Regions from separate parts of the Clostridium bornimense genome, predicted to be linked through region 1. Evidence: riboswitches for the same ligand, from Rfam matches in the RefSeq annotation. Region 1 holds a riboswitch; the other holds the start of a gene.
The links. Region 1 has a riboswitch for lysine ahead of CM240_RS12940 (Na+/H+ antiporter NhaC family protein). Riboswitches for the same ligand answer to the same signal wherever they lie in the genome.
Positions count from the first base shown of each region.

Region 2: it holds a riboswitch for lysine, as region 1 does, so the genes downstream of both, asd (aspartate-semialdehyde dehydrogenase) here and CM240_RS12940 (Na+/H+ antiporter NhaC family protein) in region 1, are expected to answer to the same signal.

Region 1 covers NZ_HG917868.1:2,844,734-2,852,843, reverse strand. Annotated here, with positions in the region: gene metH (methionine synthase) at 1-1,364, shown strand, start outside; gene CM240_RS12960 (Cof-type HAD-IIB family hydrolase) at 1,644-2,435, shown strand; gene CM240_RS12955 (LTA synthase family protein) at 2,543-4,636, shown strand; gene CM240_RS12950 (hypothetical protein) at 4,666-4,890, opposite strand; gene CM240_RS12945 (Dabb family protein) at 4,996-5,298, shown strand; lysine riboswitch at 5,357-5,531, shown strand; gene CM240_RS12940 (Na+/H+ antiporter NhaC family protein) at 5,620-7,347, shown strand; gene pulA (type I pullulanase) at 7,896-8,110, shown strand, end outside.
Region 2 covers NZ_HG917868.1:286,840-294,949, reverse strand. Annotated here, with positions in the region: rRNA gene CM240_RS01340 (23S ribosomal RNA) at 1-1,163, opposite strand, end outside; rRNA gene CM240_RS01335 (16S ribosomal RNA) at 1,599-3,112, opposite strand; gene CM240_RS18115 (hypothetical protein) at 3,711-3,842, opposite strand; gene asd (aspartate-semialdehyde dehydrogenase) at 4,045-5,124, opposite strand; lysine riboswitch at 5,256-5,427, opposite strand; gene CM240_RS17160 (DUF4352 domain-containing protein) at 5,529-5,723, opposite strand; gene CM240_RS01325 (DUF4190 domain-containing protein) at 5,819-6,136, opposite strand; gene CM240_RS01320 (NADH peroxidase) at 6,494-7,042, opposite strand; gene CM240_RS01315 (NADH peroxidase) at 7,118-7,666, opposite strand.

The DNA.
Region 1 (8,110 bases):
CTGTAGTATTAGCATGCAACAACTTTGAAGTTATTGATATGGGAATAATGGTACCATGTGAAGATATAATTGCTAAGGCAAAAGAAGAAAATGTAGATATCATTGGGTTAAGTGGACTTATAACACCATCTCTTGATGAAATGTGTCATGTAGCAAAGGCGTTAGAAGAAGAAGGATTAAATATTCCATTAACATTAGGTGGAGCAACAACATCAAAAACACATACGGCAGTAAAGATTGATCCTATATATTCTGGAGCTGTAGTACATTGCTTTGATGCTTCAAAATCAGTAGAAGTATGCAAAAAATTAATGAATGAAAAAGTAAAAGATAGTTTTATAAAAGAAACAAAGAATCAGTATAAAAATATTAGAGATAATTATAATACTAAAAAATCACCGTTATTATCTTTAAAAAAAGCTAGAGAGAATAAAGTGGATATACAGTGGAATATATTTAAGCCTAATAAATTAGGTGTATATAAAGTAAATGATATTTCTATAAGAATATTAAGAGAATATATAGACTGGAGTTTATTCTTTTATGGATGGGGATTGAAAGGAAAGTATCCAACAATCCTTGAAGATAGCAAATACGGCAATGAGGCTAAAAAACTTTTTGAAGATGGAAATAAGATGATAGATCTATTGATTGAAAAAGGAATTAAGCCAAAAGGAGTTTATGGAATATTTCCAGCAAATTCAGTAGGTGAAGATATAGAAGTATATAAGAATGATGAAAGAGTCGATATACTAACAGTATTCAATACATTAAGACAACAAAAAATCAATAAAGATGAGACAACTTTGGCTTTAGGAGATTTTATAGCACCAAAAGAAAGTAATATAGAAGACTATATTGGTGGATTTATTGTAACAGCAGGAAGTGAAATTGATAAACTATCTAAAGAATTTAAAGAAGCAGGCGATGAATATTCAGCTATAATGGTTAAGCTTATTGGAGATAGACTTGCGGAGGCTTTTGCAGAATATCTTCACTATAAAGTGAGAACAGAATTTTGGGGGTATTCAAAGGGCGAAGTATTAGATTTTACATCATTATTTGATGCTAAGTATAAAGGAATAAGACCAGCAATAGGATATCCATCTCTTCCGGATCATTCAGAAAAAAGAAAGTTATTTGATATATTAAAGGGAGAGACAAATATAGGAGTAGAACTTACAGAAAATTATTTAATGACTCCAGTATGTTCTGTTTGTGGATTATACTTTGCAAATGAAGAAAGTAGATATTTTAGTATAGATAAGATATCAGAAGAACAAATGCAGGACTATTGTAAGAGAAAAGGTACGTCTATAGAATCAATAGAGCGAATGATGGTTAATAATTTAAGTTATAAATAAGATTTAGGGGCTGTGCAATAACGATTCTATTTCGTGAGCAGAGCCTCTATACTTATCTATGTAAAGTAACTATAAAGGAGTTTATTTAGTTTAAAGTTTCTTAGTAAGACTAATTTTATAAATTTAATGAATAAGTTATAATTCTTGTCTAATTTGCTGTCAGTAAGACTATAGTGTTTTTCACGTAGGGAAAATTAACATAGGAAATACATAAAGAGTTATGATATACTATTAAAAGTAAGATTTAATAAAAAGATTTAATAGAAAGGTTCAAGAGATATGAAGACATTTGAAGGGGTTATGCTTATATCAGATATGGATGGAACACTTCTAAATAAAGATGGAAATATATCAGAAAAAAACATAGAAGCTATACGAGAATTTGTATCATTAGGTGGCAGATTTACTGTTGCGACAGGAAGAATGAAAAAGGGTGTAGAAAAATTTTTAGATAGATTGCCTATAAATGCGCCAGCAATTATTTTTAATGGATCGAGTATATATGATTTCAGCAAGAAAAAAGAAATATATGCAAAAACGTTAGAAAAAAATGTAAAGGGTTACTTAGAGAAAATAAAGTCGATAGATCCTTCTATTGGAATAGAAATTTATTGTAGTGATGAAATTTATGTATACAATAACCATAAGCGAACGGAACGATTTAAGAAAAAGGGATATAAGGTTCACTATGAATTAGATGATACTATATATGATATGCAATGGAGAAAAGTATTGATAGTAGGAGATAAGTGTAAATTAGATAATTTGCAATCTATTTTTAAAGAAAAAGTTGGACAAGCTAATATTGTTAGAAGTGATGATATATATTTAGAAGTGATGCCAATGAATACATCAAAAGCAATGGCAGTAAAAATATTATGTGATTTGCTAAATTATAAGTTAGAGGATGTATTTGCCGTTGGAGATAACATGAATGATTTTGATATGTTAAAAGAAGTTGGTCATGGATTTGTAGTAGAGAATGGTGATGAAAAGTTGAAAAAAGTAATTAAAGGTAGGACTACAGATAATGATAATGACGCTATCTATAATTTGTTAAGATCAATTTAATGTTAACAAAACGTTAAATAGTAAAAAAGTTTATAATATTGAATATTATAACAAGAAAACATATAATGATTTATAATATGACAAATTGAATATTGAGGAGTATTTTGATGAATAGAATTAAGAATTGGTTATTAAAAAATAATCATATACGTAAATTGAATGAAGCTATATCAAAAAATAATTATATACGTAAATTGAATGAAGTTATATCAAGAAATAGATTTGCTACTTGGATAAAAAAACAATTAGAAAAAAATAATTATAGTATGTTAGTATTGTGGTTAGTAGGTTCATTTGCAATATTCTTTCTTATTGAGTTAATGCAAAGAGGAAATTTTAAAGATGTATTGGATTTTATTAACAATAATAGTACCATTGTTGGAATAAATATAGGAATTATTTTAATTATTACTGCAATAAGTTATTTATTTAAAAAAAAGTATTTTGCATATTCAATAATTACAATTATTTTATTAATAATGGGCTTTGCTAATAAGGCAATGTTAAATATGAAAGGGGAACCTTTAACCTATTATGATATGTTTTTGCTGAAAGAAGGAATAGCTGTAGCTAGTAAGTATATTGGAATGAAACAATTGATACTATATGTATTGATGGGATTAATAGGATTAACTATAGTTGGATTTATTATGACATTAATATGGAGAAAAGATGTCGCTAAAAATCGATTAAGTAACTCTATAGCCTGGGTATTAATAGTTATAGTTACGATTACAACTCCAATTTCAATAAGTAATTCTAGAAAAAATGAAACTATATCAGATATATTTTGGGATTTAGTCTTAAATTACAAATCTAATGGATTCAGCTATTCATTTTTAGAAACAGTGGAGAAAAGTAAGAGAAGTAAGCCAGAAAATTATACAAAAGAAAATATAAATGATATAAAAGATACAATTGAAATGAATAAAGCAGAAGATAATAATGATTACATTAATGCAAATGTAATAATGGTTCAGTTGGAGTCGTTTTTTGATCCATTGAAAATAGAAGGTATAACGTATAACATGGATCCAATACCAACATTCAGAGAAATTAGCAATAATTATACTTCTGGAGAAGCGCATGTATATACGTTCGGCGGAGGAACTGTAAAATCAGAATTTGAGTTTTTAACAGGTATGGCAGTAAAGAATTTTTCTACAGGAGAAGTGCCATACAATACAATTTTAAGAAAACAACCTGTAGAGTCTATTCCGAGAATCTTAAAAGAATATGGGTTGACATCTCATGTAGTTCATAATTATGAGGCAACATTTTATGCAAGAGATGAAGTATATAAGAATATAGGTTTTGATACATTTACGCCAATAGAATCTATGACAAACTATGATACAACACCAATAGGATGGCCTAAAGATAATATACTTGGTAAATATATAGATGAGGCTATGGATTCTACAGAAGGAAATGATTTTGTATATGTAGTTACTGTACAAGATCATGGAGGTTATGATTATGGTGAAGAATATGAGAAGACAATTACAGTAGATGAAGGAGATATAGATGATTGGGATAAAAAGCAACTTGAGTATTATTGTAATCAATTATATGAAACAGATCAATTTATAAAAAGTTTAATAGAAAATTTAGAAAATAGAGGTGAACCAGTTATCCTTTCACTAGTGTCAGATCATTTACCAACATTAAATGTAATAACGAATGAAAATGCAAGTTATATAGACAAGTATAAAGTTGACTATGTAATATGGGACAATATAGGGTTGGAGAAAAATGATGAAAATATAGAATCATATCAGTTATCAACTAAAATATTAAATTCATTAAATATAACGGAAGGTATTATTCCTAATATTCATAATACATTAAAAAATGAAGATGATTATGATGAAAAGTTAGCTCTTATACAGTATGATATGTTATTTGGGAAGAACTACTATATGGGCAATGAGAAGTTGGAGAAAATTGAAACTAGTATAGGAGTAAAAAATGTTTGTATTGATCAGACATATATCGAAAATGGAGCTCTTGTAGTGAAAGGTGAAAATTTTACTGAATTCTCAAAGATATATGTTGGTAAAAAGGCATATGATACACAACTTATTGATGGAACGGAACTTAGAGTAGATAATTTTACTGGTGATTTGGACAAGGTATCGGTGAATCAAGTTGCTAGACAAGCGGGTAGGAGCAACAAGATTTTAGCTGGTAGCAACTAAAAGAAAAGTAGTATGGAAAAGTATCCATACTACTTTTCTTTTAGTGAAAATTCATTGCAATATCTAAGAAAATCCTTTTTTAATTTATCAATTTCTTTATCTATATAAGATGGTTTTAAGCCATCTTTTTTTAAGGCTGATCTAATAGTAGCTTCATCGCCTTGATATTTATCTAATAAAAATTCATTAAATGTCATTTCTGTTATAGGGACTATTTTAGTAACACCGTCAATTAATACAGATTTTAAAAGCATAGTTACCTCCTTATTATGTAATATTAAATAAGTATTCTTTATTATATAATTATAATGATATACTATATAAATACAATAATATTATAATTTTAGGAGGAAGTAATTATGGTAAAGCACATAGTTATGTGGAAGTTAAAAGAAGAAGCAGAAGGTAAAACAAAAAAGGAAAATGCGGAGATAATTAAGAACTCATTAGAAAGTTTAAAGAATAAAATTTCCGAAATTGTTGAGATAGAAGTAGGTATAAATTGGAATGATTCAGACGCAGCTTATGATGTTGTTCTATATTCTGTATTTAATACAAGAGAAGATTTAGATTCATATCAAGTAAATCCTCATCATGTAGAAGCGGCGGGATATATAAAAAAGGTTGTAGAATCTAGAATCGTAGCAGATTATGACAAGTAAACAACAATTTACATTGACAATAATATATTAGCCATGATATAAATTATATAATTGAATATTCCGTGATAGAGGCGCGATAATTAAGAGTATTTAGATGGACTTAAGCAGGATGAAGTTTAACGAAAGGAATTGTCGCCGAAGTTTAGTATTAATGCTTTAATATACTATGCTGGTTTTGCAGATAATATCTTTAAGACTGTCATAAAGGAATTTTATGGAGAGCTATCACTCGCGACTTATGATTATTAATGTTAATTTTAAGCTTAGAGTGTATGCTCTAGGCTTTTTTTACATTTAATAGAAAAAATAGGAGGAGAGAAAGTGAAGAACAAAAGAAGAGTATTACGTACTTTTATGCTGATATTGTTAATAACAATATCAATGACAACAATAGCATTAGGTAGTGATGGAACAGAAATAAAAAATGTTGATAGATATGGGGTGCTAACTTTATTACCGCCATTAATTGCAATTATTTTAGCGTTTATAACAAAGAATGTAATAGTATCACTATTTATAGGTCTGATTTCGGGAGCATTTTTAATTTCCCTAGTAGATTCTACAGTTATAAATGCTATATTTATAACAATAACAGAAATTGTACAGAGGATGATAAATGCATTAGCAGATCCTTGGAATGCAGGTATAGTACTTCAGGTTTTAGTTATCGGTGGAATAATAGCATTAGTAGCAAAGATGGGTGGAGCAAAAGCTATTGCAGAGGCTTTGGCGAAAAAAGCCAAAGGACCAATAAGTGCACAAATAATAACATGGATATTAGGACTTTTAGTGTTTTTTGATGATTATGCTAATTCACTTATAGTAGGTCCTATAATGAGGCCGGTTACAGATAAAATGAAAATTTCTAGAGAAAAATTAGCATTTATAATAGATGCAACAGCGGCACCTATTTCAGGAATTGCAATAATATCTACCTGGGTAGGTTATGAATTAACTTTAATTAAGGATGCATTTGCAGCAATAGGTCAAGAGGTTGATGGATTCAGTGTATTTTTACAGACGATACCATATAGGTTTTATAATATACTTATTCTTTGTTTTATAGTATATACAATACTAATGAAAAGAGAATTTGGATCTATGTATAAAGCTGAAGTTAGAGCGAGAACCACAGGTAAAGTATTAAGTAATGGAAATATAGAAAGTACAGAGGAACATGCTGAATTAGAGCCAAAAGCTAATGTAAAATTATCAATATGGAATGCCATAATTCCTATAGGTGTTTTAATAGTTGGGGCAGTAATTGGATTTTATTTAAATGGTAAGTCTATAGTTATGTCTGGAGATGATACTGCTGCTATAGATATTATAAGAAATTCACCTATGTCATTGAGATCTATACAAACTTGTTTTGGAAAAGCAGATGCATCTATAGTATTATTCCAATCAGCACTTTTAGCATCTATAGTGGCAATAGTAATGGCAGCAAGTAAAAAGATATTCACAGTTGGAGAAGCTATTGAAACTTGGATAGAAGGAATGAAACCATTAATTATTACAGCTGTGATACTTGTTTTAGCATGGGCTTTAACAGGAGTTATTAAAGATTTAGGTACAGGAGATTATTTAGTATCTATTTTATCTGATAAAATACCAGCATTTATATTACCATCAATTATTTTCATACTAGGAGCAATTATATCATTTGCTACAGGAACAGCTTATGGAACTATGGGTATTTTAATGCCACTTGCAATTCCGCTAGCATTTTCAGTAGGTTCAGGGAGTATGAATTTAGTTATAATAAGTGCTAGTGCAGTACTTACAGGAGCTGTATTTGGAGATCATTGTTCACCAATATCTGATACAACAATACTTTCATCTACAGGTGCTGGATGTAACCATATAGAACATGTAAGAACACAAATGCCATATGCATTATCAGTAGCGGCAATATCCATTCTAGCTGGGTATATACCAGCGGCGCTAGGTATAAGTATATGGATTGTATTGCCAGTATCAATATTATTAGTAGGAGCAACAGTATATATAGTTGGTAAACCAATACCAAAGGCTAAAGACATGTAGAAGTTCATTAATTCTTTATATATAAACTATTAAAGTTTTCTTAACAATATTGAATTCATTTAGCAAATTTATTATCATTATTAGTGAAAGTTAGTAATAAAGTGATATAGTTTTGATATTTAAAAAATTATTTTCACTTAATAAGGGGGAAGAGTAAATGAGCGGAATTCAAGTATTGTTTATAGTATTAGCTGTAGTATTAGTTTTTCTAGGAAGCTTATTACCTAAATTTATAAAATCATTACGATAAAATACTAAGGAAGTAAGAGTGTTACAACTACAGTAATATTGATAGTACTAGTATTAAGGAAAATAGGAACTTTTTATTAGTAAATAATAAAATTGAATATAGAATAATTAGAGTAAAGTGGCTTAATAAAAGTCACTTTATTTTTTATTAGTATAAGGAATTACTTACTATTGTAAATGTATACAAAGGAAGTCCGGGTTAACTTTGTATACATTTACAAATCTATATTTATACATTTATATAAAATTAAAACTGTATTATAATTAATTTGAGAAAACGTTTTAAAGGAGTGGGGTTTGTGAAAAAGATAAAACATTGGTCAGCTTTAATCGTAGCAGTTATTCTTATGTTTACTATGATGCAGATACCTTTATTTACAGCATCAGCAGCAAGTGATGCTACTGTATATGTAAAGATTAGGTACAATAGGCCTGATGGGGATTATAGTAATTGGAATTTATGGGTTTGGGAAACTGGTAAAGATGGAAAACAAGTAGATTTTATGGGAAAAGA
Region 2 (8,110 bases), 360 kb from region 1:
GGCGCAAGGTCTCTCGACTAGTGAGCTATTACGCACTCTTTAAATGAGTGGCTGCTTCTAAGCCAACATCCTAGTTGTCTTAGAAACCTCACATCCTTTACCACTTAATCTACATTTAGGGACCTTAGCTGACGGTCTGGGCTGTTTCCCTTTTGACTACGGATCTTATCATTCGCAGTCTGACTGCCTGGGTACAAGTGTATGGCATTCGGAGTTTGATAAGGTTCGGTAAGCCTCGCGGCCCCCTAGCCCATTCAGTGCTCTACCTCCATCACTTAATTTACCAGACGCTAGCCCTAAAGCTATTTCGAGGAGAACCAGCTATCTCCGAGTTCGATTGGAATTTCTCCGCTATCCACAGCTCATCCCATGGTTTTTCAACACCAACGTGGTTCGGTCCTCCACGAGGTTTTACCCTCGCTTCAACCTGGCCATGGATAGGTCACCCGGTTTCGGGTCTACAGCATGCAACTAGTCGCCCTATTCAGACTTGGTTTCCCTTCGGCTACGTACCATAAGTACTTAACCTTGCTGCATACCGTAACTCGTTGGCTCGTTCTACAAAAAGCACGTCGTCACACACATAAGGTGCTTCGACCGGTTGTAGGCACAGGGTTTCAGGTTCTATTTCACTCCCCTCCCGGGGTTCTTTTCACCTTTCCCTCACGGTACTGCTTCACTATCGGTCACTAGGTAGTATTTAGCCTTGGGAGGTGGTCCTCCCTGCTTCCCACAAGGTTTCACGTGTCTCGTGGTACTCTGGATCAGTTCTGACTTTTTCGTTCTTTCGCCTACATGACTATTACATTCTGCGGTGCAACTTTCCAGTTGTCTTCGACTAGAATTCCAAAGTATTTATGAACTGTCCGCAACCCCAAGAGCAAGCTCTTGGTTTGGGCTCTTTCCGTTTCGCTCGCCGCTACTCAGAAAATCGATGTTTCTTTCTCTTCCTCCGGGTACTTAGATGTTTCAGTTCCCCGGGTTACCTTCCTTAAGCTATGTATTCACTTAAGGATACATGAGGTTTCTCATGTGGGTTTCCCCATTCGGAAATCTGTGGATCACGGCCTATGTGCGGCTACCCACAGCTTATCGCAGCTTATCACGTCCTTCATCGGCTCCTAGTGCCAAGGCATTCGCCCTGCGCCCTTTGTAGCTTGACCTATCATTTATTCTACTATAAACTGCGCATTACTTCGTCAGCTACGTCGCTCATTTCGTTCACATACAAAAGTATTGTTCACTCATTCGCTCCTTGCTTCCTCGTACTGCTTGTTTCTAGCGAATAAATCTATACAATCTTTACTAGATTAGTATAGGTATATAAATCAGTAAATCTATAATAGATTTTAAAGTCTTTATTGTAACTATGCAATTTTCAAAGAACAATCTGCTCTACTATAAGCTTCGCATTACTTCGTCAGCTACGTCACTCATTTCGCTCATATACATAAGTATTATTCGCTCATTCGTTCCTTGCTTCCTCGTACTGCTCGCTTCTAGCGAACATATAATTTTGAAAGATTCTATGATCTTTCAAAATTGAACAGAAGACATAAACCTTTTTGCTTAGGTTCTCCCTAAACATATATCCTTAGAAAGGAGGTGATCCAGCCGCAGGTTCTCCTACGGCTACCTTGTTACGACTTCACCCCAATCACTAATCCCACCTTCGGCCGCTGGCTCCTTGCGGTTACCTCACGGACTTCGGGTGTTACCAGCTCTCATGGTGTGACGGGCGGTGTGTACAAGGCCCGGGAACGTATTCACCGCGACATTCTGATTCGCGATTACTAGCAACTCCAACTTCATGTAGGCGAGTTGCAGCCTACAATCCGAACTGGGATGAGTTTTTGAGTTTTGCTCCACCTCACGGTTTTGCGTCTCTTTGTACTCACCATTGTAGCACGTGTGTAGCCCTAGACATAAGGGGCATGATGATTTGACGTCATCCCCACCTTCCTCCGCGTTAACCACGGCAGTCTTGCTAGAGTGCTCAACTTAATGGTAGCAACTAACAATAAGGGTTGCGCTCGTTGCGGGACTTAACCCAACATCTCACGACACGAGCTGACGACAACCATGCACCACCTGTCTTCCTGTCCCCGAAGGGACTTCCTCGATTAAGAGTAATTCAGGAGATGTCAAGTCTAGGTAAGGTTCTTCGCGTTGCTTCGAATTAAACCACATGCTCCGCTGCTTGTGCGGGCCCCCGTCAATTCCTTTGAGTTTTAATCTTGCGACCGTACTCCCCAGGCGGAATACTTAATGCGTTTGCGACGGCACGGAGGTCATGACAACCCCCACACCTAGTATTCATCGTTTACGGCGTGGACTACCAGGGTATCTAATCCTGTTTGCTCCCCACGCTTTCGAGCCTCAGCGTCAGTTATCGTCCAGTAAGTCGCCTTCGCCACCGGGGTTCTTCCTAATCTCTACGCATTTCACCGCTACACTAGGAATTCCACTTACCTCTCCGACACTCTAGACCTCCAGTTTGAAATGCAGCACCCAAGTTGAGCTCGGGTATTTCACATCTCACTTAAAGGTCCGCCTACGCTCCCTTTACGCCCAGTAAATCCGGACAACGCTTGCCACCTACGTATTACCGCGGCTGCTGGCACGTAGTTAGCCGTGGCTTCCTCCTTTGGTACCGTCATTATCGTCCCAAAAGACAGGGCTTTACGATCCGAAAACCTTCATCACCCACGCGGCGTTGCTGCATCAGGCTTTCGCCCATTGTGCAATATTCCCCACTGCTGCCTCCCGTAGGAGTCTGGACCGTGTCTCAGTTCCAATGTGGCCGATCACCCTCTCAGGTCGGCTACGCATCGTCGCCTTGGTGAGCCGTTACCTCACCAACTAGCTAATGCGCCGCGGGTCCATCTTATAGCGGATTGCTCCTTTAAAGCTAAAGCCATGCGACTTCTACTTCTTATGCGGTATTAATCTTCCTTTCGGAAGGCTATCCCCCTCTATAAGGCAGGTTACCCACGTGTTACTCACCCGTCCGCCGCTAACTCCACTCCCGAAGGAGCTTTGTTCGCTCGACTTGCATGTGTTAAGCACGCCGCCAGCGTTCGTCCTGAGCCAGGATCAAACTCTCAATTTAAAAAGTTTGATTACTAGCTTAGTACTAGTTTGCTGACTTCATATATATGAGTCAATTTAAAGAATTAACTGGTTATATGTTTCTTCTGTTCAATTTTCAAAGATCATCTGTCGCTCTCTTGCGACGCTCATTTATTATATCAAAGCTATCGAATCTTGTCAATAACTTTTTTCTTTTTTGTTACTGCTCTCTCGCAGCGACAAGACTTATTATAGCACCTGTTTTATATAAAAAATTTATCAATTGTTCTTTTTTTGATATTTATCATAAGAATACTTAAAATTTCTCTATTTTTCTTTGTTTTATGTATATTGATATACACGGGACATTTGTCGTTATTCTTACATAAATCTTACAATTATATACATAATACAATCTTATATAGTATTATCTACTTCGATATTATCTATACTTCCAACTAAATATACGCTTCTTATAAATCTTGTACTGCTGAATACAAATTTCTAAAGTCAACACCTCTAATTTTGCTATAATAACTCCAATTATAGAGTTTTATATAACTAATCACTTCCTGAGATTTATCCCCTAATCTCTTTGCTACTTCTATAAGATCATCTAAATCATTTTATATTTTCTTCTATACTACCTTTGCAAATATATAACCAACTATTGTTGCTATAATGATTAGCAATAATATTAATACAAAAATCTTAATAATCCCAGTTGATAATTTTTCTTTATGTCTTTTCTTTCTTGTGAGCCTTCTCATATAATACTCCTTCTATTGAATTATTTTACATTATTGTATCATATAATTCTTAATAAAATAACAAAGTACTATCATATAATAAAAAACTTTATGCTCCAGTCCTCTGATTATCAAACTTACTAAAAAAGCTGTCACACCTTTCGTGCAACAGCTCATTATTAGAAACTTTTGATTTCTTACCTATTCACTATTTTTCTTAAAACTATTCTAAATAGCCTTCTCTATAAAGCAATTCTGCCATTAAAACAGCTCCACCTGCTGCTCCTCTTAATGTATTGTGGGAAAGTCCAACAAATTTATAATCAAATATAGTATCTTCTCTTAATCTACCAACAGATATTCCCATTCCTCTTTCTATATCTCTATCTAAATGAGTTTGTGGTCTATTTTCTTCTTCAAAATAAGTAATAAATTGCTTTGGTGCTAATGGAAGTTCAAGTTCTTGAGGTCTTCCTGAATATTCAGCCCATTTAGTTAAAATTTGTTCCTTAGTTGGTTTCTTCTTAAATGAAACAGAAACAGTTGCTAAATGTCCATCTAATACTGGAACTCTAATACATTGAGCTGATATTGTTATACCATCAACAAATTTTATCTCATCATTTTCAATATGGCCCCATACTTTCAATGGTTCTTGTTCACTCTTTTCTTCTTCTCCACCGATAAATGGAATGATATTATCCTCCATCTCAGGCCATTCTTTTAAAGTTTTACCACTTCCTGAAACAGCTTGATAAGTAGAAACTACTACCTTTGTTGGTTCAAATTCTAATAATGCTGTTAATGGTGGTACATAGCTTTGTATTGAACAGTTAGGCTTTGTAGCTATAAACCCTCTCTTTGTTCCTAATCTCTTTCTTTGTGCATTAATGATTTCTAAATGAGATGCATTTATTTCTGGAACAATTACTGGTACGTCTTTTGTCATTCTGTGAGCTGAATTGTTTGACACGACAGGAATTTCAGCTTTTGCATATGCTTCTTCTAATTCCTTTATAGTATTTTTGTCCATATTTACTGCACAAAATACAAAATCAACATCATCCTTAACTTCTTCTATATTATTAAGGTTTCTTATAACCATTGGTTTTACCCATTCTGGCATAGGTATATCAAGTTTCCATTTTGATCCTACCACTTCTTCATAACTTTTTCCTGCACTTCTACCACTAGCTGCTACTACAGTAACATCAAAATATGGATGATCTGTCAATAATGTAACTAATCTTTGTCCAACAAAACCTGTAGCCCCAAGTATACCTACTCTTAATCTCTTTTTCACGATGAATTCCCCCTAAAAATTAGTTTAAATATTTAGCGTAATTAAATGCTATAGGTACATTTTTATATCAAGAAAAGCCCTGGAGAAATCCACGGCTATTAATTCATGTTGAAATACATGAAAAATTAACTACTTCGGATAGCACTCCACAACACTGTGACAGTCTTACATATATTTTATGCAAGCCCAGCAATATAGTCCTTAAAGCATTAACTATACACTTCGGCGATGATTCCTTTTCCATTACTTCATAGCGCTTACCTCCATAATGGTACTATTAAACATCGCACCTCTATCATTACAACTAATATTCACATGTTTTTATAATACACTTATTTATCTTTAAAATCAAGTGACTTGTAATAATTTGTATTTACTTAGTTATTATATTTTTAAACATACTTTTATGTACATACACTATCAACAACTTTGAACATCATAATAGACGAAACTACTTGATCTTTATCGGAAATATTTTCTAAAGTACAATATACAGCTAAAAATTGATTTCCTTCTTTGGGTTGAGCAAACTGATTATCTGATTCAACTTTATATACATTATTTATAATACTAGTATAAATAGAACATATGGTTACCAAATATTAAATAGTGATAAGAAATCAATATGAATATAATTTTACCTCTATTAGGAGAGAAAGAGCTATAAATAAAAAAGAACCTTAAAAAGGTTCTTCTAAACTCCACCTAAAATTAATTTTAGATAATAATAGTCCATTGAATCATCAACTTTTAAAATTGCAGCACATCCCAAGCACATTAATACTACTATGCCTAATGATACAGAAGAACATATTATTCCTGCTAGTGCCATACCACTTCCATTTATCTCTCCTTGTGATCTCTGTATTTGTGATCTTCCTACTATGCCCAAAACCAATCCTACTATTCCCAAAATTACACCTAAAAAAGCAAATATAAAAGTTATCGAAAATACTATTGATATAATTCCTAATATCATAGATGCAATAGCCAACCCTGAATTTTTTTGCATACTTTTTTCCTCCTAATTTATAAGACACTAATAATAATATATCATATCCACATATTTACTTTCAATTAGTATAATTCCTATTTTTCAACCTTTTTTATTAAGATGCAAAAATTCCTTAAAACATTTTCTTCAAATATATTAGTACATCACCTTAAATTAACCATTTATTTTGTCTTATTTAATAACTTTTTTAAATAAGCTACCTGTTTATCATATACTGTCTTATTTCCATATCTCACTTCTTCATATGTAATAGGAATTTCAATCATTACTGTGTACTAAAAAAGCTCTCGCCTACAAATTTTCATTTGTTATTGCGAGAGCCTTATCTTTTTAATAGGTTATATAATATTAAAACTATTTGTTAGTGAAGTATCTTTCTAATAATCCTTTGAATGCCATTCCGTGTCTTGCTTCATCTTTACACATTTCATGAACTGTATCATGTATAGCATCTAAGTTTTGTTGTTTTGCAAGTGTTGCTAATTGTTTCTTACCTTCTGTTGCTCCATATTCTGCTGCAACTCTAGCTTCTAAGTTTGCTTTTGTATCTGCTACTACTACTTCTCCTAGTAATTCAGCAAATTTTGCTGCATGTTCTGCTTCTTCAAAGGCAATTCTCTTATACGCTTCTGCTACTTCTGGATATCCTTCTCTATCAGCTTGTCTACTCATTGCTAAGTACATACCAACTTCTGTACATTCTCCAACAAAGTTTGCTCTTAATCCTTCTAATATTTCTGGATCTACTCCTGCTGCTACTCCGATTCTGTGTTCATCAGCCCATTTTAATTCTCCTGCTTGCTCTTGGAACTTATCTGCAGTGGCCTTACAAATTGGGCACATTTCTGGTGCTGCATCTCCTTCATGAATATATCCACATACTGTACAAATAAACTTCTTCATAACTAAATTTCCTCCATAATATTCTTATTTAAATTATATATATATAAACCAAATCTTTCACTTGTATCTTTTTAATTATTTGTTAGTGAAGTATCTTTCTAATAATCCTTTGAATGCCATTCCGTGTCTTGCTTCATCTTTACACATTTCATGAACTGTATCATGTATAGCATCTAAATTTTGTTGTTTTGCAAGTGTTGCTAATTGTTTCTTACCTTCTGTTGCTCCATACTCTGCTGCAACTCTAGCTTCTAAGTTTGCTTTTGTATCTGCTACTACTACTTCTCCTAGTAATTCAGCAAATTTTGCTGCATGTTCTGCTTCTTCAAAGGCAATTCTCTTATATGCTTCTGCTACTTCTGGATATCCTTCTCTATCAGCTTGTCTACTCATTGCTAAGTACATACCAACTTCTGTACATTCTCCAGTAAAGTTCGCTCTTAATCCTTCTAATATTTCTGGATCTACTCCTGCTGCTACTCCGATTCTGTGTTCATCAGCCCATTTTAATTCTCCTGCTTGCTCTTGGAATTTATCTGCAGTCGCCTTACAAATTGGGCACATTTCTGGAGCTGCATCCCCTTCATGAATATATCCACATACTGTACAAATAAACTTTTTCATAACTAAATTCCCTCCATAACATTTTTATTATACTTATATATCTCAATTAAATCTTTATTTTTATCTTTTGTGCTTTTACATTTTGTTTTCATTCGTTACTCACATTTATTATTATATAATAATTATTATTTGTTATCAATAGCTTTTTATAATATTTTTATATTTTTTTAGTTTTATTTAGGTATTATACATATCGTTTTAATCTATTAGCTTTGCAGTAAAATACTGTATCATAATTTATATAACTAAAATATATAAAATTAAAAAATAATATGACTATCGCAATAAATTTTATAAGCAAAAGCCCTCTTTTCAGTGCATCATTATGAAAGAAATTCCTATGTAATTTCTCTAATTATGTTATTATAACTTCTATAAAATTTATTCATCAACCTAGTATAAATTACTTGTCCAATACTATAATTTTTTTCGCGAGAAAACTTC